Regions from separate parts of the Streptomyces sp. NBC_00461 genome, predicted to be linked through region 2. Evidence: riboswitches for the same ligand, from Rfam matches in the RefSeq annotation. Region 2 holds a riboswitch; the other holds the start of a gene.

Region 1 (10,673 bases), 1.9 Mb from region 2:
GGCGTTGGCGGCCTGGGCGCTGAAAGCAACGGCGGCAGCAGCTGCGGTGGTGAGCACGGTCACGCGAGTGCGGCTCGGCTGCTTGGGTCGACGGTGGGACGCCACGGACGCGGGCTCCTTCTTGAGAGTGATCACCCGTTCGGAGGTTCGGCCCGACCCTAGTGACCATCCTGTGATCAGATCAAATCCTCACACAAAAAAATCCCGTCACGCAATGCATTCTTTGCACACAACGCACATGCAGTGATGCGCGGTTGACGCTACGTTGCGTGACGATCCCGCCAATTCGGTCATTAAACCTAGAAGTTCGACCTTCGGGACATGCGCTCAGGTCAGCCGCTTCAGGAGCATCGCCGAGGCGACCGGACGCGCCCCCGCACGAGCCACTCCGTCGGCCACCTCGCGGTCGGTGGAAGCCACGATGACGGGCCGGCCGGGCGGCTCGGCGCGCACCAGCTGGCGGATCAACTCGTCGGCGGTCACGCCGGGTTTGGAGAACAGCACCCGGACCCCGCGCGGCGGCGCGAGCAGCACGGGAGCGGCCAGCTCGGCCCCGTCGAAGACGCAGGTGACCTCGGCGCCGCTCTGCGCGGCGAGCTGCGAGAGCTGCCCCAGGAGCCTCAACCGCTGCTTTTCCAGGGGCATTTGGGGATAGCCGGTCTTGGTGACGTTGTAGCCGTCGACGACCAGGTGCGCCTGCGGCAGCGCGAGCAGCTGGTCCAGGATCGCGGGGTCGTTTTCGGACAGTGCCCGCGCGGCGATGTCCTTCGGTGTCATTCGTCCCGGTTCGACCGCATCGACGGTCTCGGCCGGCCGGACGGACACGGGTGGCAACGCCAGCTCCCGGCGCAGCCCCTGGGCCGCGTCCAGCACGGTGTCCAGAAGCAGTCGTACGCGCATGTCCTCGACGCTGCGCCCCTCGCGCGCTGCTTTGCGCGTGGCCTCCAGGGCCGCCTCCGCCTCCCCGAGCCGCGACTTCAGGCGCCGGGTCTCGCTCTCGGCGGCGGACAGCTGTGCCTGCCCCTCGGCGCGTGCGGCCTCCATCTCGCCCTGTGTCTTGCGCAGGGCGGCCTCGCGCCGCTTGACGTCGCTGTGGGCGGCACGCAGCTTCCGGTGCAGCGAGTCGGCCTCCTTCTTGGTGGCCTCCAGCTCGGCCCGCAGCCGCTCGGTGTCGGCCCGGGTCTGCTCCCGGGCGCGGTCGAGCTCCTCGCGCAGCCGCTCCAGCTCGGCCCGGCTCTCCTCGTCGGCGCGCTCGGCATCGGCCCGCTGGGCCTCCTCGCCGGCCGCGGTGACGAGCTTGACCCAACCGGTGGGCCGCAGAACATAGGCCGCGGCCGCCACATCGAGCGGATCCGCGGCCGGGGGCGGCGAGCCGGAGTCGAGAGCGCCGGTGATTTCCGGCTGGGCCTCTCTCAGCTTCTCCCCGATGCGCTGCCGGAACAGCGGATCGGTCTCCAGTGCGGCCGCCATCGCGTTGCCGGCGAACTTGGCCCGCCGGTTCGGCGCGAAGCGGGCGTACTGCCTGAGCTGTGCGGGCAGTTCGCCGACGGTCAGCCCGCCGAACCCGTCCGAGACGATCTGGACGACCCTGCGGCGCACTCCGTCGGGCAGCGGACGGTCAAGCACCTCGGCGGTGCCGTCGCCCGGCCCCCCGCCTGTGGTCTCCGCCATCCGTCACACCCCAATACCTGTGGGGCCGCTCCGCTCAGGAGTCGGCGCCCGGCCTGTCCACGAGTTCCACCTGATCCACCGCGTTGCACCACCGGCAGCGCACCGACTCGATGGTCTCACTGACCACCTCGCGCTCCTCGACCTTCGGGTCGCCCGCCAGATCGAGGTGGACGTACTCGACGACCTTGGACGAGCGGGTCACGTCGAAGCGCGTGAGGTTGCCGCAGAAGGTGCAGCGCCACCGCGTGGAGGCGGTCGGCAGGGGAACCGTCATCGTGCCTGTGCTCTTTCCTTCTAGGCTTCCATTGTCAGTGACACCCCGGATTCCCTGGGCGTATGGCTCGTAACCCTACGGCCTGGCGAGGACTCGCCGCCCGCCTGTCCAGGGCGGCGAGGCGCTCTGTGCTGCTGCGTCCCGTTACGTCATGCTCTGTGTCCATGATCAGCAACTGGAGCCCGACCGTCAGCAGAGTGATCCGGCGCCCTGCGGCGCCTGTGACATATGCGCTGATCACGCTGTGCTTCCTGGCCTTCGTGACCGGTCCGGCCGCGGGCCTGAACCCGGCCTACGGCTCCGGCGACGCGCTCGTCGCCGCCCAGCGCGCCTACTTCCACCGCTGGGGTGTGGTCCCGGCCGAGCTGTTCCAGGGCTCCCCGAGGGCCGTCCTGACCCCCGCCACGGCCCTGTTCGTCCACGGCAGCTGGGTGCACCTGCTGGGCAACATGCTGTTCCTCTACGTCTTCGGCGTGATGACGGAGCAACGCCTGGGCCCACTGCGGTTCACCGTGTTCTACGTCTGCTGCGGCTACCTCGCCCTACTGGGATACGCGGCCGCCAACGCCACGTCCGAGCAGTCCCTGGTCGGTGCGTCCGGGGCGATCTCGGCGGTCCTGGGCGCGTTTCTGTATCTGTTCCCCGGGGCCCGGGTCACCAGCCTGCTCCCGTTCCTCTTCTTCCTCCCCGTGCGCTTCCCCGCCTGGGTTGTGCTGCCCTTCTGGGCGGCCCTGCAGTGGCTGGCGGCCGGCCGGGCGCCCGCGGGCCCGGGGGTGGCCTATCTGGCCCACCTGGTGGGCTTCGGCCTGGGCTTCGTCCTCGCCTGGGTCCGCTTCGGACGCGGCGAGGGCCCGAAGGGCGGCCTCGGAAGGGCGGTGGTGGGAGACGGCCGGGCGACTACAGTGAAGTCCGCCCCAGCTCCGACCCCCGAGGGAGAGAACCAGCCGTGATCACCGCGATCGTCCTCATCAAGACCAGCGTGGACCGGATCCCCGAGATCGCGGAGTCGATCGCGGCGCTGGAGTCGGTGAGCGAGGTCTTCTCGGTCACCGGTACGTATGACCTCATTGCCATGGTGCGGGTGAAGCAGCACGAGGACCTTGCTGAAGTGATCCCCGGCAGCATCAGCAAGATCCCCGGTGTCGAGGCGACGGACACACACGTTGCGTTCCGGACGTACTCGCAGCATGACCTGGAGGCTGCTTTCGCCATCGGGTTGGACTCGTGATCGACGCCTAGTCGTCTGCGGGGCACGCCACGCGTGCGACTGCTGGTCCGTCGTGGCTGGTCGCGCCCACGCGGCGGAGCCGCACAATGTCACAGCCCCGCGCCCCTTTGGGGCGGTCAGCTCACCGCGGGTACGCAGCGGCCGTCCTCTGTCCTGTACGTCCACTTCGCGCCGTCCGTCACCAGTTCCCTGACGGCGCTGACGAAGCGCTCGACGTGCTCGTCCGGCGTTCCTGCCCCGAAGCTCACGCGGATCGCGTTGAGGGACTTCTCACCCGGGGCCGCCTCGGGGGCGCCGCACTCGCCCTGGGTCTGCGGGTCGCTGCCCAGCAGGGTGCGGACCAGCGGGTGGGCGCAGAAGAGGCCGTCGCGGACGCCGATGCCGTACTCGGCGGAGAGCGCGGCGGCGAAGTGCGAGCTGTTCCAGCCCTCGACGACGAAGGAGATCACGCCGACCCGGGGCGCGTCGTCGCCGAAGAGGGAGAGGATCCGGACCTCCGGGACCTCGGCGAGGCCCGCCTTCACCGTCTCGATCAGGTGCTGCTCGCGGGCGACCAGCGTGTCGAAGCCGGCCTCGGTGAGGGCCTTGCAGGCCGACGCGATGGAGTGGACGCCGATCACGTTCGGGGAGCCGGCCTCGTGGCGGGCGGCGCTTTCGTGCCACTCCACGTCCACTCCCCCGTCCTCGCGCCGCGTGACCCTGCGGCTGGCGCCGCCGCCCGCGAGGTAGGGGTCGGCGGCCCGGAGCCAGTCGGCGCGGCCGGCCAGCACGCCGGAGCCGAAGGGCGCGTACAGCTTGTGGCCGGAGAAGGCGACCCAGTCGACGTCGAGGTCCCGCACGGAGACCGGGTGGTGGGGGGCGAGCTGGGCCGCGTCCAGGACGATGCGGGCACCGTGGGCGTGCGCGGCCGCCGCCAGCTCGCGCACCGGCCACAGCTCGCCGGTGACGTTCGAGGCGCCGGTCACGCAGACCAGTGCCGGGCCGTACGGGTCACGGTCGGCGAGGGCACGCTCCAGGGTCTCGACGGCCTGCCGCGGGGTGCGCGGGGCGTCGAGGTAGGTGACCCGGGCGTCCTGCCACGGGAGCAGGCTGGCGTGGTGCTCGGTCTCGAAGACGAAGACCTGGCAGTCGGCGGGGAGCGCGGCGGCGAGGAGGTTGAGCGAGTCCGTCGTGGAGCGGGTGAAGACCAGCTGGTCGTCGGGACGGCAGTCGAGGAACTCCGCGACCGTCCTGCGGGCGTTCTCGAACAGGTCGGTCGACAGCTGGGAGAGGTATCCGGCGCCGCGGTGGACGCTGCCGTAGTACGGGGCGTAGGCCGCCACGTCGTCCCAGACCCGCTGGAGGGCGGGGGCGCTGGCCGCGTAGTCGAGCGCGGCGTAGGTGACCTCGCCGCCCGTCACGAGCGGGACGGTGACATCCCGGCCCAGAACGGGCAGCGGGGCACAAATGGTCTGGGCGATGGCAGCGGAGGAGACAGACATGGGGAACTCCCGTGAGAGGCAAGGAAAAGTGAAAAGGGGTACGCGGAGGCAGGGCACTACGCCCTATCGCATTCGCTTGCTCACAGAAGACTCCTCGACGACCAGGACCCCTGGCGGTGGGAGGGGTCCGCGCTTGCCGCACACCTTGTTGTGCACGGCCTGGTCTTCACCCGGGGCACCCCGCCACGGACGGAGGGTTGCCGGACAGTCGGCCGGGGCCTCATGACTGTCACTCATGACCTGGTACGACATCCTGCCATACGATCTTCGGTGCGCAAGGCGCAGTCCGGATTCTGGACTGCGCCCCGCGTGACACCTCAGCGGTTGCTGGCCGCCACCCAGCGCTCCAGCGTCCGCTTGGCCGCGCCCGAGTCGATCGAGTCCGCCGCCCTGTCCATCCCGGCCCGCAGCTGCTCGGCGAGCGTCCCGGAGCCCGGATCGAGCGCCACGAGCGCCGCCGCCGAGTTCAGCAGAACGGCGTCGCGGACCGGGCCCGTCTCACCGTCCAGGAGCCTGCGGGCGACCTCCGCGTTGAACGACGGGTCGGCGCCGCGCAGGGCCTGCACCGGCACCAGTTCGAGGCCGACATCACGGGGGTCGAAGGACTCCTCGGTGACCTTGCCGTCCCGGACGATCCAGACGTGGGAGGTGGCCGTCGTGGTCAGTTCGTCGAGGCCGTCGTCGCCGCGGAAGACGAGCGAGGAGTTGCCGCGCTCGGCCAGGACGCCCGCGATCATCGGCGCCAGCCGGGGGTCGGCGACGCCGACCGCCTGGGCCTTGACCTTCGCCGGGTTGGTCAGCGGGCCCAGCGCGTTGAACACCGTCCGGATGCCCAACTGGCCGCGGGCGGCGGCGACATGACGCAGCGCCGGGTGGAACTTCACCGCGAAGCAGAACGTGATGCCCGCCTCCTCGGCCACCTCCGCCACCCGCGCGGGCGTGAGGTCGAGGTTGACGCCCAGCTTCTCCAGGACGTCCGAGGCACCGGACGCCGACGAGGCCGCGCGATTGCCGTGCTTGACGACCTTCGCGCCGGCGCCGGCCACCACGAGCGCCGACATCGTGGAGATGTTCACCGTCTTGGCGCCGTCGCCGCCCGTGCCGACGATGTCGACCGTGCGGCCCGACACCTCGATCACCTTGGCGTGCTCGTACATCGCCCGGACCACGCCGGTGATCTCCTCGACGGTCTCGCCCTTGGCGCGCAGGGCGACGACGAAGCCCGCGATCTGGGCGTCCGTCGCCTCACCCCGCATGATCTGGTCCATCGCCCAGGCCGTCGCGTCGGCGCTCTGGTCGCGGCCGTACAGCAGGGCGTTCAGTACCTCGGGCCAGGAACGGCCCGCCGCGGTGTCGCCTCCAGCGGGGGTCACAGCGCTCATAAGGCCGCTCCTGGGTGTCGTAGAAGAGTGTGAACTCGTAGCAGAGTCCGCGACCCCCACCCTATCCAGCCGGAAGGCATGACAAAGGGCCCCGTCCGAACACCGGACGGGGCCCTTTGCTGTGGCGTGGCGACGCCGCAGCGATCAGTGGTGGCCGTGGCCGCTCGTGATCTCCTTGTACTCCTCGACGGTCGGCTTCGGAATCTGGGACTCCTCGCCGAAGTACGCCTCGCTGAGCTTGGCGCGGAGCTTCTCGGAGCCCTTCACCTTGCGCTCGACGCCGTTGTCGTCGGTCGTCGGGCCGATCTTGGCCGGCTTGTACTGCTCGTGCGCCGTGAGGGTGTGCAGCGCGTCCTGGCTGAGCGGCTCGTGGACCTCGATGAACTCACCGTGCGGCAGGCGCTTGATGATGCCCGACTCGCGGCCGTGCAGCACCTTGTCCTTGTCCCGGCGCTGGAGGCCGAGGCAGACCCGCTTGGTGGCGATGAACACGAGGACCGGCACGACGAAGAAGCCGACGCGCACGAACCAGGTGATCGAGTTGATCGACAGGTGGAAGTGCGTGGCCCACAGGTCGTTGCCGCCACCGATCATCAGCACGAAGTACCAGGAGATCCACGCGGCACCGAACGCGGTACGCGTCGGGGCGTTGCGCGGACGGTCCAGGATGTGGTGCTCGCGCTTGTCGCCGGTGACCCAGGACTCGATGAACGGGTAGACCGCGATCGAGACCAGGACCAGCGGGAAGATCACCAGCGGGATGAACACGCCCAGGACGAGCGTGTGGCCCCAGAGGTTGATCTCCCAGCCCGGCATGACACGGATCAGGCCCTCGGAGAAGCCCATGTACCAGTCGGGCTGGGCGCCCGTGGAGACCATGTCCGGCCGGTAGGGGCCCATGGACCAGATCGGGTTGATCGAGGCGATCGCCGCGATGGCCGCGATGACACCGAAGACCAGGAAGAAGAACCCTCCGGCCTTGGCCATGTACACCGGCAGCAGCGGCATGCCCACGACGTTGTTGTTCGTACGTCCGGCGCCCGCGAACTGCGTGTGCTTGTGGTAGAAGACCAGGATCAGGTGGCCGACCAGCAGACCGAGCATGATGCCCGGCAGCAGCAGGATGTGGACCGAGTAGAAGCGGGCCACGAAGTCGCCGCCCGGGAACTCGCCGCCGAAGAGGAACATCGACAGGTACGTGCCGACGATCGGCACGGACAGGACCGCGCCCTCCATGAAGCGGACACCGGTGCCGGAGAGCAGGTCGTCCGGGAGCGAGTAGCCGGTGAAGCCGGTGAACATGCCGAGGACGAGCAGCAGGAAGCCGAACAGCCAGTTGACCTCACGCGGCTTGCGGAACGCGCCCGTGAAGAACACACGCATCATGTGCACGAACATGCCCGCGAGGAAGATCAGCGCGGCCCAGTGGTGGATCTGCCGGATCAGCAGACCACCGCGCACATCGAAGGAGATGTGCATGGTCGAGTTGAACGCCTCGGACATCATCTGGCCCTGCAGCGGGATGTAGCTGCCGTGGTACTCCACCTCGTTCATCGACGGGTGGAAGAACAACGTCAGGTACACACCCGTGAGGATGATGATGATGAAGCTGTAGAGGCAGACCTCGCCCAGCATGAACGACCAGTGGTCGGGGAAGATCTTGCGCATGTTGGACTTGGCCAGGGAGTAGATCCCCAGACGGCCGTCGGCCCAGTCGGCGACGCGCTCGCCGGCGGGCGCGTCGCCGCGCCGCCCCGCGTTGTTCCCGGGGGTCCCGTTGGTCTCGTTGCTGCTCATCCGCGCTCCCAGAATGCAGGACCGACGGGCTCTTCGAAGTCGCCGAGCGCCTCGAGGTAACCCTGGTCGTTCACGCCGATGCGCAGCTGCGGCAGGGCGTGACCGGCGGGGCCGAAGATCACCCGGGCACCGTCGGAGAGGTCGAAGGTGGACTGGTGGCAGGGGCACAGCACGTGGTGCGTCTGCTGCTCGTACAGCGAGATCGGGCAGCCGACGTGGGTGCAGATCTTCGAGTACGCGACGATGCCCTCGTGCGACCACTCGAGCTCGCGCTTGTCCTTGATGTTGTCCGGCTGGATCCGGACGATCATCAGGGCCGCCTTGGCGATCTCGGTCTGGAAGTTCTCGTCGTGCTCCTCCAGGCCCTCGGGCTTGGCGAAGGTGAGCGAGCCGACCGCGACGTCCGAGGCACGCAGCGGCTCGTTCGTGTTCATGTTGACGAGCAGCTTGCCCTTGGACCACAGCGTGTGGCGGAGCTTCGTACCCGGCAGCGGGCCGAGGTCGCGCAGCAGCATGACGCCGGAGAGCGGGAACAGGGCCAGAGCACCGAACATCGTGTTGCGGATCAGCTTGCGACGACCGAGCGCGGACTCCTTGGCACCTTGCCGGAAGTCGTCCATCACCTTGGCCTTGACCTCGGGCGAGGCCTCGATCGGGTGACGCTCGTCGGCGACCTCCTCGTCGGACATCAGGGTGCGGGCCCAGTGGACCGCGCCGGCGCCGATGGCGAACAGCGCGAGGCCCAGGGTCAGGCCCAGCGCGAAGTTCAGCGCGTTGATGTGACCGATCGGGAAGACGTAGATCGCCTTGTCGTGCGGGATCGCCACGTACGAGGCGATGAAGCCCACCGTGGCGAGCATGGAGACCGTGAACAGCATGGCCACCACACGCTCGGACCGCTTGGCGGCCCGCTCGTCGATGTCCTGGACACGGTGCTCGTGGGGCGGCAGACCGGGGTCCGCGAACGGGTTCTTCTCGTCCGCGATGCTCACGGTGCCGTGCGCGTCCTGCTCTGCGGGCAGGTTCTCTTCTGGAATGTCTTGGCTACTCATGACTTCTTGGCCTTTGCGGTCCGAGCGGCGACCCAGACGGCGACCGCGATCAGCGCGCCGAGTCCGAAGATCCAGGCGAACAGGCCCTCGGAGACCGGGCCGAGACCGCCCAGCTCAAGACCGCCGGGGCTCTCGGTGTCGTCACCGTTGACCGCGTTCAGGTACGCGATGATGTCCTTCTTGTTCTGCTCCGACAGCGTGGTGTCGGGGAACGACGGCATGTTCTGCGGGCCGGTCTGCATGGCCTCGTAGATGTGCTTCGGGTCGACGCCTTCAAGACTAGGCGCGTACTTGCCGTGCGTCAGCGCGCCGCCCTTGCCGGTGAAGTTGTGGCACTGCGCGCAGTTGGTGCGGAACAGTTCGCCACCCTTGGCGATGTCAGCACCTTCCGGGCCGTACTGCGCCTGCGTCGGGACGTTCGGACCGGCGCCGAGGGAGGAGATGTACGCCGCGAGCTGGTCGATCTCGGCCTGCGTGTAGATGACCTTCTTCTTCGGGATCTGCGCGCCCGGCTGCTGGGCCGGCATACGGCCGGTGCCGACCTGGAAGTCGACCGCCGCGCTGCCCACGCCCACGAGGCTCGGACCGTCGGAGGTGCCCTGACCGCCGGTGCCGTGGCAGCTGGCGCAGCCCACGGAGTAGAGCTTCTTGCCCTCGACGATAGCGAGAGACTGGGCTGTTTCATCGGCCTGCGCCTTGCTCGCGGGTGCGAACGCGGCGTACAGCCCCCCGGTGCATGCCAGCGCGAGGAGTAGGACGACGAGCGCCGCCATGGGATGGCGTCGTCGTGCGGAGAGCTTTTTCACGGATTACCCCGGTGTCAGGATCTTCTGCGTCGATGCTTCTGGGATGTGCGCCTGTGGGCGCACGCGGGAACGGTCCCGGCTACTTGATCAGGTAGATCGTGGCGAAGAGGCCGATCCACACGACATCGACGAAGTGCCAGTAGTAGGACACGACGATGGCCGCGGTCGCCTGCTCGTGGGTGAACCTCTTCGCCGCGTAGGTGCGGCCGAGGACGAACAGGAAGGCGATGAGGCCGCCCGTCACGTGCATGCCGTGGAACCCGGTGGTCAGGTAGAACACCGAGCCGTACGGGTCGGAGGAGAGCGAGAGCCCGTCCTTCGTCACCAGCTCCGTGTACTCGAAGACCTGACCGCCGATGAAGATCGCACCCATGACGAAGGTGACGATGAACCAGCCCCGGAGCTTCTTCACGTCCCCGCGCTCGGCGGCGAAGACGCCGAGCTGGCAGGTCAGGGAGGAGAGCACCAGGATCGTGGTGTTGGTCGCGGAGAACGGAAGGTTGAGATGGCTCGCCATCTCCTTCCAGTGATCCGGACCGGTCACCGATCGCAGGGTGAAATACATCGCGAAGAGGGCCGCGAAGAACATCAGCTCGGAACTCAGCCAGATGATGGTTCCGACGCTGGTGAGGTTCGGCCGGTTGACCGACGGGTGCGCGTGCCCGGTTTCTACTGTCGTTGCTGTCGCCACGACCGACATTATGTCGGTCCCTTATCCCGCCCTCACTCCGGGGGGTGCTGTTCGGAGTGTCCGTACCGCGTGTACTGCCCGTATGGCCCATCGAAGCCGTGTTCCAACAGGTGTTGACGCGGTGTTCATGGGAGTAGCATCCGCCCCATCGGTAACCGATGTTCCCGACCAACGATGCGGAGGAACGATGCAGGCGACCGCCACGGTGCTGGTCTACAGCGATGACTCCAACACCCGCGAACAAGTCCGGTTGGCGACCGGACGCAGGCCTGCGCCGGACGCTCCCGTCGT
Region 2 (10,673 bases):
ATGGAGACACCATCGTTGGTGATCGTGGGGGCGCCCCACTTCTTCTCGAGGACGACGTTGCGGCCCTTGGGGCCGAGCGTCACCTTGACGGCGTCCGCGAGCTGGTTCATGCCGCGCTCGAGGCCGCGCCGCGCCTCCTCGTCGAACGCGATGATCTTGGCCATGTGAAGTGGTCCCTCCAGGACTGGGGGTGATTCCTTCGGACCGCGCCCGCGCCCGCGACGGACGGCTCGCACACCTTGTGGTTCCTTGCCCCACCCGGCCTGCGGGCCTCACCGACCCGGTCCTTCGTTGTCACTCTCACCTTCAGAGTGCTAACGCCAATGATTAGCACTCGCCCCTCCCGAGTGCAAGGTGCGCCCGCGAAGCAGGCTCGTTTGAGGGGTGACGGTCGGGCGACGGGCGGGCGCAAGCGCCTCCCGGGGATCGGACACGTGGCCGCGGGGGCCCGGCGCGGGAACCCCGGGCATGCCGAAGGGCCCGCACCCTGAGGCGCGAGCCCTTCGATCAATAAAGAAGAACGTCGCTGCAGTAACCCGGCGCGTGCTTCAGCCGGCCGCCAGCCGGACCATGTCCGCCTGCGGCCCCTTCTGGCCTTGCGAGATCTCGAAATCGACCCGCTGACCCTCTTCCAGGGTGCGGTAGCCGTCCATCTGAATCGCACTGTAGTGGACGAAAACATCCGCACCACCGTCGACCGCGATGAAGCCGTACCCCTTCTCCGCGTTGAACCACTTGACGGTGCCCTGAGCCATGCCTAACTCCCCTATTACTGGCCCTTGCACAGATCCACACTTCGCGGATCCGGGTCAGACCTCACCCCCCACGGTTGGGGGCGTGCGCCGGAACGCGTCGACCGCGGCCGAATGTATCTGTCCAACTGCCGTCTGCAACAGGTCAATCGGACGAGAAATCCGGGCACGACCGATCGGGAATTTACCGAGAATTCGCCCGAATACAGGGCAAGTCGGACCCCACAAAAGGAGCATAAGACGCAAAAAACCCGCACACTTTGGCTGCTTCTCATAGCCTGAAAAGAGAGAACTCATATGCATCCGGCATACGGAGCCAAGCGGGTTCCCCAACTGTACCGTGCTCAACCATGCAGAATTGCCCCCTCCGTTTCTCTCACGGAGGGGGCAATTCGATGAACTCTCGGTGACCGACATTACCGACGGTAATAATCGGGTCGTTCGACCTGTTTCGGGTCAGCCTCCGGCGACGGCCGGGATGATCGAGACGCCCGCACCATCCGGCGTCGCCGTCTCCAGCCCCTGCTCGAAGCGCACGTCGTCGTCGTTCACGTACACATTGACGAAGCGGCGCAGCTTGCCCTGGTCGTCGAGAACGCGCGCGGCGATACCCGTGTGCTTCTTCTCCAGGTCGGCGATGACCTCGCCGAGGTTGGCCCCTTCAGCAGCGACCTCGGCCTGGCCCCCGGTGTAGGTGCGCAGGATGGTGGGGATGCGGACGGAAACGCTCATGTTCAAACCTCCGGTCAGGTACGCGCCCTCGGGGGGCGGGGCTGTGCTTGATGTGCGACTACCGCCGCGCGGGCGCGATCAGCCCCCAGCGACCCGCAGACTAAAGACAACTACACGAGCCCAGCGTCGCGGAACGACTCCAGGTTGGGGCGAATCGTCGCCGTCAGCCCCGTGCCGGCCACCGCGTCGAGGGTCTTGAGACCGTCACCGGTGTTCAGGACGACCGTCGTCAGCGTCGGATCCAGCAGACCGTTCTCGATCAGCTTCTTCGTCACGCCGACAGTCACCCCGCCGGCGGTCTCCGCGAAGATGCCCTCGGTCTGGGCGAGCAGCCGAATCGCGTCGACGACCTGCTCGTCATTCACGTCCTCCACCGCACCACCGGTGCGACGGGCGATGTCGAGGACATACGGACCGTCCGCCGGGTTGCCGATCGCCAGCGACTTGGCGATGGTGTTCGGCTTCTGCGGCCGTACGACGTCGTGGCCCGCCTTGTACGCGACCGACACCGGCGAGCAGCCCTCGGCCTGCGCGCCGAAGATCTTGTACGGCTTGTCCTCGACGAGCCCGAGCTTGATCAGTTCCTGCAGACCCTTGTCGATCTTCGTGAGTTGGGAGCCGGAGGCGATCGGGACGACCAGCTGGTCCGGGAGCTGCCAGCCGAGCTGCTCGCAGATCTCGTACGCCAGGGTCTTGGAGCCCTCGGCGTAGTACGGCCGCAGGTTGACGTTGACGAAACCCCAGCCCTCGCCGGCCGGGTCGCCGATCAGCTCGGAGCAGAAGCGGTTCACGTCGTCGTAGTTGCCCTCGATGCCGACGAGCTCGCCGCCGTAGACCGCGGCCATGACGACCTTGCCCTGCTCCAGGTCGTGCGGGATGAAGACGCAGGAGCGGAAGCCGGCGCGGGCGGCGGCGGCACCCACCGCACCGGCGAGGTTGCCGGTGGAGGAGCAGGAGAGGGTGGTGAAGCCGAAGGCGCGCGCGGCCTCGATGGCCTGGGCGACGACGCGGTCCTTGAAGGAGTGCGTCGGGTTGCCGGAGTCGTCCTTCACGAAGAGCTTGCCGGCGTCGACGCCCAGCTCGCGCGCGAGGTTGTCGGCCTTGACGAGCTTGGTCCAGCCAGGGTTGATGTTCGGCTTGTCCGCCACGTCCGCGGGGACGGGCAGCAGCGGCGCATAGCGCCAGATGTTCGCGGGACCCGCCTCGATCTGCTTGCGGAGCTCCTCGGTGTCGTAGGCCGAGAAGTCGTACGCGATCTCCAGCGGGCCGAAACACTCCTCGCAGGCGAAGACCGGACCGAGGGGTACCCGGTGACCGCACTCTCGGCACGAGAGAGCCGCGGCGGGACCCAGATCGACGGTGTTCGTGGTGCTTGCAACAGTCTGCGCAGCCATGTGAGGCGAGGCCCTTTCTCCTCATCTTCCCCACGACGCATCTCGCCGTGAGACGGATTTGGCACCTTCCCTAGCCGGGAGCCTCGCGGAATGATCAATATCGATCTACGAGAACCGACTGGAGGGTTGCCGGGGCTTCATCGGGCCGTATCCCTCTGCCCCTCTGGATGAGCGGTATGTAGTTGTTGAACTCGTTGAACGCGGGACGACCCCCGACATGCGATGGTCATCAGCGTTGTTCAAGACTGTAACCGAAGGCCAGGACAGTTGAGATAGCCGTCCGATGCGCGAGATGGATCACACAGAATCCACGCTCGCCGAGAGAACGCAAAGGAGCCGCGTACGTGCTGGAAGAAGTCGAGCGCTGGCTGAGCACCCGCTCCTGGTCCCTCACCGATCGCCCGCTGCACCAGATTCTCGCCGCCAAACACCGCACGGGCCAGTCGGTCAGTGTCGTGCTGCCCGCGCTCAACGAGGAGGAGACGGTCGGCGACATCGTCGCGGTCATCCGTCACGACCTCATGCAGCAGGTCCCGCTCGTCGACGAGATCGTGGTCGTCGACTCCGGGTCCACCGACCGCACCTCCGAGGTCGCCGCGGCGGCCGGGGCCAGGGTCGTGCACCGCGACGACATCCTGCCCCGCCTTCCGGCCGTCCCCGGCAAGGGCGAGGTGCTGTGGCGGTCCCTGCTCGTCACGAGCGGGGACATCGTCTGCTTCATCGACGCCGACCTGAAGGAGTTCTCCTCCGACTTCGTCCACGGGATCGTCGGCCCGCTGCTCACCGACCCCGGGATCGACCTGGTCAAGGGCATGTACGACCGCCCGCTCTCAGGCGCGGCAGGCCAGGGCGGCCGGGTCACCGAACTCATGGCGCGCCCGCTGCTGAACATGCACTGGCCGCAGCTGGCCGGCTTCGTACAGCCGCTCGGCGGCGAGTACGCGGCCCGCCGCAGCCTGCTGGAACGGCTTCCCTTCCCCGTCGGGTACGGCGTCGAGCTGGGCATGCTGATCGACGCCCTGCATCTGGTGGGCCTCGACGCGCTCGCCCAGGTGGACGTCGGCGTGCGCAAGCACCGGCACCAGGACGGGCAGGCGCTCGGCCGGATGTCCGCCGCGATCTACCGCACGGCGCAGCTGAGACTGGCCCGCGGTCACCTGATCCGGCCGTCGTTGACCCAGTTCGAGCGGGGCGAGGACGGTTTCGAGCCGCGCACCTACTCCGTGGACACGGAGGAGCGGCCGCCGATGCAGGAGATCGCCGAGTACGCGTCACGCAAAGTCGCCTGACGGAGTCGCTTGACGGGGTCGCTTGACGGGGTCTCCTGGCGGATGCGCGTCACGGGGCGTATACGGTCCGCCCCGAACCGCTACCAAACGTTTGAGCGTTTCCGGGCCGGGCTAGGTTGAGGTCTATGGCTTCCACGGCTTCCACGGCTTCCACACAGGGCGCTGCTGCTCATCAGGGGCATCAGGTGCTGGTCGCGTCCAACCGCGGCCCGGTCTCGTACGAAGTGCGGGAGGACGGCTCGCTGCTCGCCAAGCGCGGCGGCGGCGGGCTGGTCTCCGGTCTGTCCGCGATCGGGCCGGACGCGGGTGCCCTGTGGGTGTGCTCGGCGCTGAGCGACGGCGACCGGGAGGCGGTACGGCGCGGGGAGGGCGAGGCCGGCGTGCGGATGCTCGCCGTCCCGGCCGACGTGCACGCCGACGCGTACAACGGCATCGCGAACTCGGTCCTCTGGTTCGTCCACCACATGCTGTACCAGACCCCGCTGGAGCCGGTCTTCGACGCGGAGTTCCGTCGGCAGTGGGCGTCCTACGAGACCTACAACCGGGCCTTCGCCGAGGCACTGGCCGAGGAGGCGGCCGAGGGGGCCGCGGTCCTCGTGCAGGACTACCACCTGTGTCTGGTGCCGGGGATGCTGCGCCGACTGCGGCCTGACCTCAGGATCGGGCACTTCTCGCACACACCGTGGGCTCCGGTGGACTACTTCCGGATGCTGCCGGACGACATCGCCGAGCAGCTTCTGCGCGGGATGCTGGGCGCCGACCGGCTGGGTTTCCTGACCCGGCGCTGGGCGGAGGCGTTCACGGCGTGCACCGAGCCGGTGGGCGGGCTCGGCGGTACGCGGATCGGGGTGCACGGGCTGGGCGCGGACGCCGACTTCCTGCGGCAGCGGTCGCACGAGCCGGACGTCGACGAGCGGATGGCCGCGCTGCGGGCGCAGATCGGTGCGGGCCGCAAGGCGATCGTGCGGGTCGACCGCACCGAACTGTCGAAGAACATCGTGCGCGGGCTGCTGGCGTACCGGCACCTCCTCGACGACCGTCCCGAGTGGCGCGAGCGGGTGGTGCATGTCGCCCTCGCGTACCCCTCCCGCCAGGACCTGGCGGTCTACCGGGACTACACGGCCGAAGTGCAGCGCGTCGCGGACGAGATCAACTCCCGCTACGGCACGCCCGGTTGGACCCCGGTGGTGCTGCACGTCAAGGACGACTTCGCGCGCTCCCTGGCCGCGTACCGGCTGGGGGACGTGGCCCTCGTCAACCCCGTCCGCGACGGCATGAACCTGGTCGCCAAGGAGGTGCCGGTCGTCTCGGACGAGGGCTGCACGCTGGTGCTGTCACGGGAGGCGGGGGCCCATGAGGAGCTGGCCGAGGACGCGCTGACGGTGAACCCGTACGACGTGATCGGCACGGCGGACGCCCTGCACGCCGCGTTGTGCCTGCCGGCGGCTGAGCGGGCCGAGCGGACGAAACGGCTGGCTGCCGCGGCTACGGCGTTGCCGCCTGCCCAGTGGTTTCTTGATCAGCTGGAGGCTTTGCGGGGCTGAGGTCTGGGGCTGCCGCCCCAGGCCCCCGCTCTCGGCCTGAACGGCCTCGTCCTCAAACGCCGGACGGGCTGAGGGAAATTCGGTCCGCCAGTGCTCGCAGCAGGCGTACGACCCCCTCCGGGCCGTCCACCACCACATCCGCCCGCTCCCGCAGCTCCGTCACCTCGTCGCTGCCGCTGCACACCAGCAGGCCGGGGACGCCGTCGGAGCGGAGTTTGTCGACGGCCGCGAAGGCCGGGAGGTCGCCGAGGTCGTCGCCGGCATAGAGGACGGCCGACGCGCCGATCTCGCGGACGTACTCCAGCAGGGCCACGCCCTTGTCCATGCCCGGCGGGCGCAGTTCCAGGACCAGGCGGCCGGGCTCCACGATCAGGCCGTGGCGGCCGGCGAGGTCGGTGAGGGGTGCGCGCAGGGCCTCGAAGGCGGCCTGGGGGTCGCGGGCGCGGCGGGTGTGGACCGCGACGGCTCGGCCCTTCTCCTCGATCCACGTGCCCTGCCACGCACCGATACGGTCCAGGAAACCAGGGAGTTCGGCGCGGACGGCGGCGACGCCGGGGTGGGGGGCGGGCGCGCTGACGTTGCCGCTCACCGCGTCCCAGCGTTCGGCGCCGTAGTGGCCGAGGACGACCAGGTGCTCCAGGCCCGCCACGCCCGCGAACCCGCCGTGCCGTACGGCGACACCGGCCGGGCGGCCGGTGACGACCGCCACGGAGGCGATCTTCGGGGCGAGGGCGGCGAGCGCGGGCACCGCCTCGGGATGGGCGCGGGCCTGCTCGGGGTCCGGCACGATCGGGGCGAGGGTGCCGTCGAAGTCGAGGCCGACCACCGTCTTCCCCGGGTGCGCGAGGATCGCGGCCAGTCCGTCGCGGCCCGCCTGTGTGGCGGGCGTCGGCAGGGGGTCCATGGAGTGCGTCGAGTCCGTATCCGTATGGGTGCCCATACGGTGACCTTAACCGCGGACGGCCGGGCTCACCCATGGCTCCGCGGGAGCACGGCAGTCGGCAGCACTGTCGCCGTTGTCGGCGTGGTCAGCGCTCCGCTCGCCGTGTCTCCCGCACCCTGCGCAGCCTGTTCACCGTCACCGGGTCGTGGGCGAGCGCCCGCTCGTCGTCCAGCAGGGCGTTCAGCAGCTGGTAGTAGCGGACGGGGGCCAGGCCCAGCTCCTCGCGTATCGCGCGCTCCTTGGCGCCGGGGCCCGGAAAGCCCCGGCGTTCGAGGGCGAGGATGGCCTGCTCGCGGTCGCCCAACTGCTCCTGGTCCATGCCCCGCACGGTAGCCCCCGCCACTGACAACGCCTGCGCGGCACTGCTAGTCCGCGTTCTCCGCCCTGGAGGCCGTCGCCTGGAGCTGTGCGAGGGTGGCGGCCGGGTTGCCGCCGGGGGCGACCGCCCGGCCTATGTTCTTCTTGACCGCCGCGGCGACATCGGCCCAGGAGGTGTTGCCGACCGGGTACAGCTCGGACAGCGGCAGCTGGTCCAGGAACGGCTTGAGGTCGGCGTCCTGCTTGTCCGTGCTCATGGCCTCGGAGGCGGACGCGGTGGCCGGCAGCAGGTCGTACTCGCGGGAGAAGTCGAGCACGTTCTTCTCGCTGTAGACGAAGTCGAGGAACTTGCCGACCTGTTCCGCGTGGCCGTTCTTCTTGAACGCCATCATCCAGTCGGCGACGCCCATCGCGGTCTTGTGCTGGCCGTCCAGGCCGGGCATCGGCACCATGCCGAACTTCACACCCTGCTTCGCGGCGATCTGCATCAGCGAGGGGTGGCCGTTGAGCATGCCGACGTCCCCCTTCGCGAAGGCGGCGAAGGCGGCGGCGCGGTTCAGCCTGCCGGGCGCGACAGGACCGGTCAGGCCCTTGTCGACCAGGTCGTCCTTGAGCCAGGTGAAGGTGTCGACGTTCTGCGGGGAGTCGATGCCGTACGTGCCGACGGCGTCGGTGTAGCCACCGCCGCCGCTCAGCAGCCACTGCATCGTCTCGGCCTGCGCCTCCTCCGGGCCGAGCGGCAGCGCGTACGGGTACTTCACGCCCTCGGTCTTGAGGGCCGCGGCGTCGGCGGCCAGCTGCTTCCAGGTCTTCGGCGGGGTGAGGCCGGCCTTCCGGAAGAGGGTCTTGTTGTAGAAGAGCAGGCGCGTGGAGGCGGCGAACGGCATCCCGTACTGCACGCCCTTGACCTGGCCCGCGGTGGCCAGCTGGGAGGCGAGGTCGGCCTGGGTGGTGATGGAGAGCAGGTCGTCGGCCGTGTAGAGCAGGCCCTTGTCGGCGTAGTCGGCGTACGCGCCGATCTGCGCCATGTCGGGTGCCTGGCCGGCGTCGACCAGCTCCTTGACCTTGCGGTCGACGTCGTTCCAGGAGTAGACGCTGACCTCGATCTTCACGCCGGAGTGCTTGCTCTCGTACTCCTTCACCAGCCTGTCCCAGTACTTCTGGGAGCTGTTGGCGGCGGAGTCGCCGTAGTCCGCGGCGATCAGCTTCAGGGTGACGTCACCCGAACCGCCGGTGAGGCCGCAGCCGCCGAGGACCGCCGTCATGCCCAGTGCGGACACCGCCGCGATCGTTCCTGTCCTACGCCGCTGCACTGCTTGTGACCTCAACCCTGCTGTCTCGCCGTTCAATTAAATGGACACGATAGGTCTACACCACGTAAGTGGACTAGACCTCTCGCGGGTCGTGGGGTCACACTGTCCCCCGTGAGACATGTCATCGCCCTCGATGTGGGCGGCACCGGGATGAAGGCGGCGCTGGTCGCCGCCGACACCTCCCCCAGAGCCCCTGTGCTGCTGCATCAGGCGCGCCGGGCGACCGGGAGGGAGCGCGGGCCGGACGCGGTCGTCGAGGGCATCCTCGACTTCGCCGCCGAGCTCAGCGCCCTGGGCGCCGAGCGGTTCGGCGAGCCCGCGTCCGCCGCCGGCGTCGCCGTCCCCGGCATCGTCGACGCCGACCGGGGCATCGCCGCCTACGCGGCCAACCTCGGCTGGCGCGACGTACCCCTGCGCGACCTGCTCGCCGCGAAGCTGGGCATCCCCGTGGCCCTCGGCCACGACGTGCGCACCGGCGGGCTTGCCGAGGGCCGGATCGGTGCGGGCATGGGCGCCGACCGCTTCCTCTTCGTCCCCCTCGGCACCGGAATCGCTGGCGCGATCGGCATCGAGGGCCGGGTGGAGGCGGGCGCGCACGGCTTCGCGGGCGAGATCGGCCACATCGTCGTACGGCCCGGGGGCGCCGCCTGTCCGTGCGGTCAGGTCGGCTGCCTGGAGCGGTACGCCTCCGCGGCGGCCGTCAGCGAGGCCTGGGCGACGGCTTCGGGAGACCCCGACGCGGACGCCGCCGACTGCGCCAAGGCCGTCGCGTCCGGCGACCCGAACGCCGTCCGGGTCTGGCAGAACGCGGTGGACGCCCTGGCCGACGGCCTGGTCACCGCCCTCACCTTGCTTGACCCGCGCACCCTGATCATCGGTGGCGGCCTCGCGGAGGCGGGGGAAACCTTGTTCACACCGCTGCGGGACGCCGTCCGGCGGCGGATCACCTTCCAGAAGCTGCCGTCGATCGTCCCCGCGGCGCTGGGCGACGCGGCGGGCTGTCTGGGCGCCGGGCTGCTGGCCTGGGATCTCCTCACTACAACTGACGGCACGGAGGCAACGCCCTGATGACACCCCCCCTAGGGGCGCGGGGAACTGCGCGCCCAGCCACACACAACCCGCACCCCGCATCCCGCAAGGTGCCCCTGATCCTCTCCGGCGCCGACGTGGTCCTCCCCACCGGAACCGTCGCAGACGGGCAAGTGGTCGTGGACGGCACCCGAGTCGCCGCCCAAGCCCCGCAGGACAACGCCCAGGTGATCGACGTATCCGGCTGCACGCTCGTGCCGGGATTCGTCGACATCCACAACCACGGCGGCGGCGGCGCCTCCTTCACCTCGGGCACGGTCGAGGAGATCCTCAAGGGCATCCACACCCACCGGCAGCACGGCACGACCACCCTCGTCGCGTCGACCGTCACCGGTGAGATGGACTTCCTCGCGCGGCGCGCGGGGCTGCTGAGCGAACTCGCCGAGCAGGGGGACATCGCCGGCATCCACTTCGAGGGACCGTTCATCTCACCCTGCCGCAAGGGTGCCCATTCCGAGCGACTGCTGCGCGACCCCGACCCGGCGGAGGTGCGCAAGCTGATCAACGCGGCACACGGCACGGCGAAGATGGTCACCCTCGCCACCGAACTGCCGGGCGGCATCGACTCCGTACGCCTGCTCACCGAGCACGGGGTGATCGCGGCGATCGGGCACACCGACGCGACGTACGAGCAGACGATGGAGGCCATCGAGGCCGGCGCCACGGTCGCGACCCATCTCTTCAACGCGATGCCGGCCCTCGGTCACCGCACCCCCGGCCCGATCGCCGCGCTCCTGGAGGACGAGCGCATCACCGTCGAGCTGATCAACGACGGTACGCATCTGCACCCCGCCTCCCTCCAGTTGGCGTTCCACCACGCGGGCGCGAACCGGGTCGCCTTCATCACCGACGCGATGGACGCGGCCGGCTTCGGCGACGGCAGATACATGCTCGGCCCGCTGGAGGTCGAGGTCAGCGAGGGTGTGGCACGGCTGGTGGAGGGCGGCTCGATCGCGGGCTCGACGCTGACCCTGGACCGCGCGTTCAAGCGGGCGGTGACCGTGGACGGCCTGCGGGTCGAGGACGTAGTGACGGCGATCTCGGCCAACCCGGCCAAGCTGCTCGGTATGTACGACACCGTGGGGTCCCTGGAGCCCGGCAAGGACGCCGACCTGGTGATCCTTGACCATCAATTCGACCTCAAGGGCGTGATGCGCCGCGGCGAATGGGTGATCGATCCGCAACTGGGGTGATCTGTCCGGCTGTTGAGGGCGGCGGTTGTCCTGGGAGACTAGGCGGACCGCCGTCCGTTCGGCATGATCACCCTGCCGAACGGCTCGTCGGTCAGCGCGTTCTGCA

What was found. Region 2 has a riboswitch for S-adenosylmethionine ahead of thrC (threonine synthase). Riboswitches for the same ligand answer to the same signal wherever they lie in the genome.
Region 1: linked by a shared signal. The riboswitch ahead of OG870_RS12740 (aminotransferase class V-fold PLP-dependent enzyme) and the one ahead of thrC (threonine synthase) in region 2 are both predicted to bind S-adenosylmethionine.

The regions. Positions count from the first base shown of each region.
Region 1 covers NZ_CP107902.1:2,668,695-2,679,367, forward strand. The annotation lists gene OG870_RS12715 (C40 family peptidase) at 1-105, opposite strand, end outside; gene OG870_RS12720 (NYN domain-containing protein) at 328-1,671, opposite strand; gene OG870_RS12725 (hypothetical protein) at 1,706-1,945, opposite strand; gene OG870_RS12730 (rhomboid family intramembrane serine protease) at 2,110-2,895, shown strand; gene OG870_RS12735 (Lrp/AsnC family transcriptional regulator) at 2,892-3,173, shown strand; gene OG870_RS12740 (aminotransferase class V-fold PLP-dependent enzyme) at 3,290-4,654, opposite strand; SAM riboswitch class IV at 4,779-4,895, opposite strand; gene trpD (anthranilate phosphoribosyltransferase) at 4,972-6,036, opposite strand; gene qcrB (cytochrome bc1 complex cytochrome b subunit) at 6,181-7,833, opposite strand; gene qcrA (cytochrome bc1 complex Rieske iron-sulfur subunit) at 7,830-8,885, opposite strand; gene qcrC (cytochrome bc1 complex diheme cytochrome c subunit) at 8,882-9,691, opposite strand; gene ctaE (aa3-type cytochrome oxidase subunit III) at 9,771-10,391, opposite strand; gene OG870_RS12770 (hypothetical protein) at 10,570-10,673, shown strand, end outside.
Region 2 covers NZ_CP107902.1:4,529,493-4,540,165, forward strand. The annotation lists gene groL (chaperonin GroEL) at 1-164, opposite strand, end outside; gene OG870_RS21120 (cold-shock protein) at 549-755, opposite strand; gene OG870_RS21125 (MoaD/ThiS family protein) at 1,209-1,484, opposite strand; gene thrC (threonine synthase) at 1,595-2,878, opposite strand; SAM riboswitch class I at 2,897-3,052, opposite strand; gene OG870_RS21135 (glucosyl-3-phosphoglycerate synthase) at 3,223-4,167, shown strand; gene OG870_RS21140 (alpha,alpha-trehalose-phosphate synthase (UDP-forming)) at 4,293-5,711, shown strand; gene otsB (trehalose-phosphatase) at 5,764-6,651, opposite strand; gene OG870_RS21150 (DUF3263 domain-containing protein) at 6,740-6,973, opposite strand; gene OG870_RS21155 (ABC transporter substrate-binding protein) at 7,020-8,285, opposite strand; gene OG870_RS21160 (ROK family protein) at 8,397-9,353, shown strand; gene nagA (N-acetylglucosamine-6-phosphate deacetylase) at 9,434-10,567, shown strand.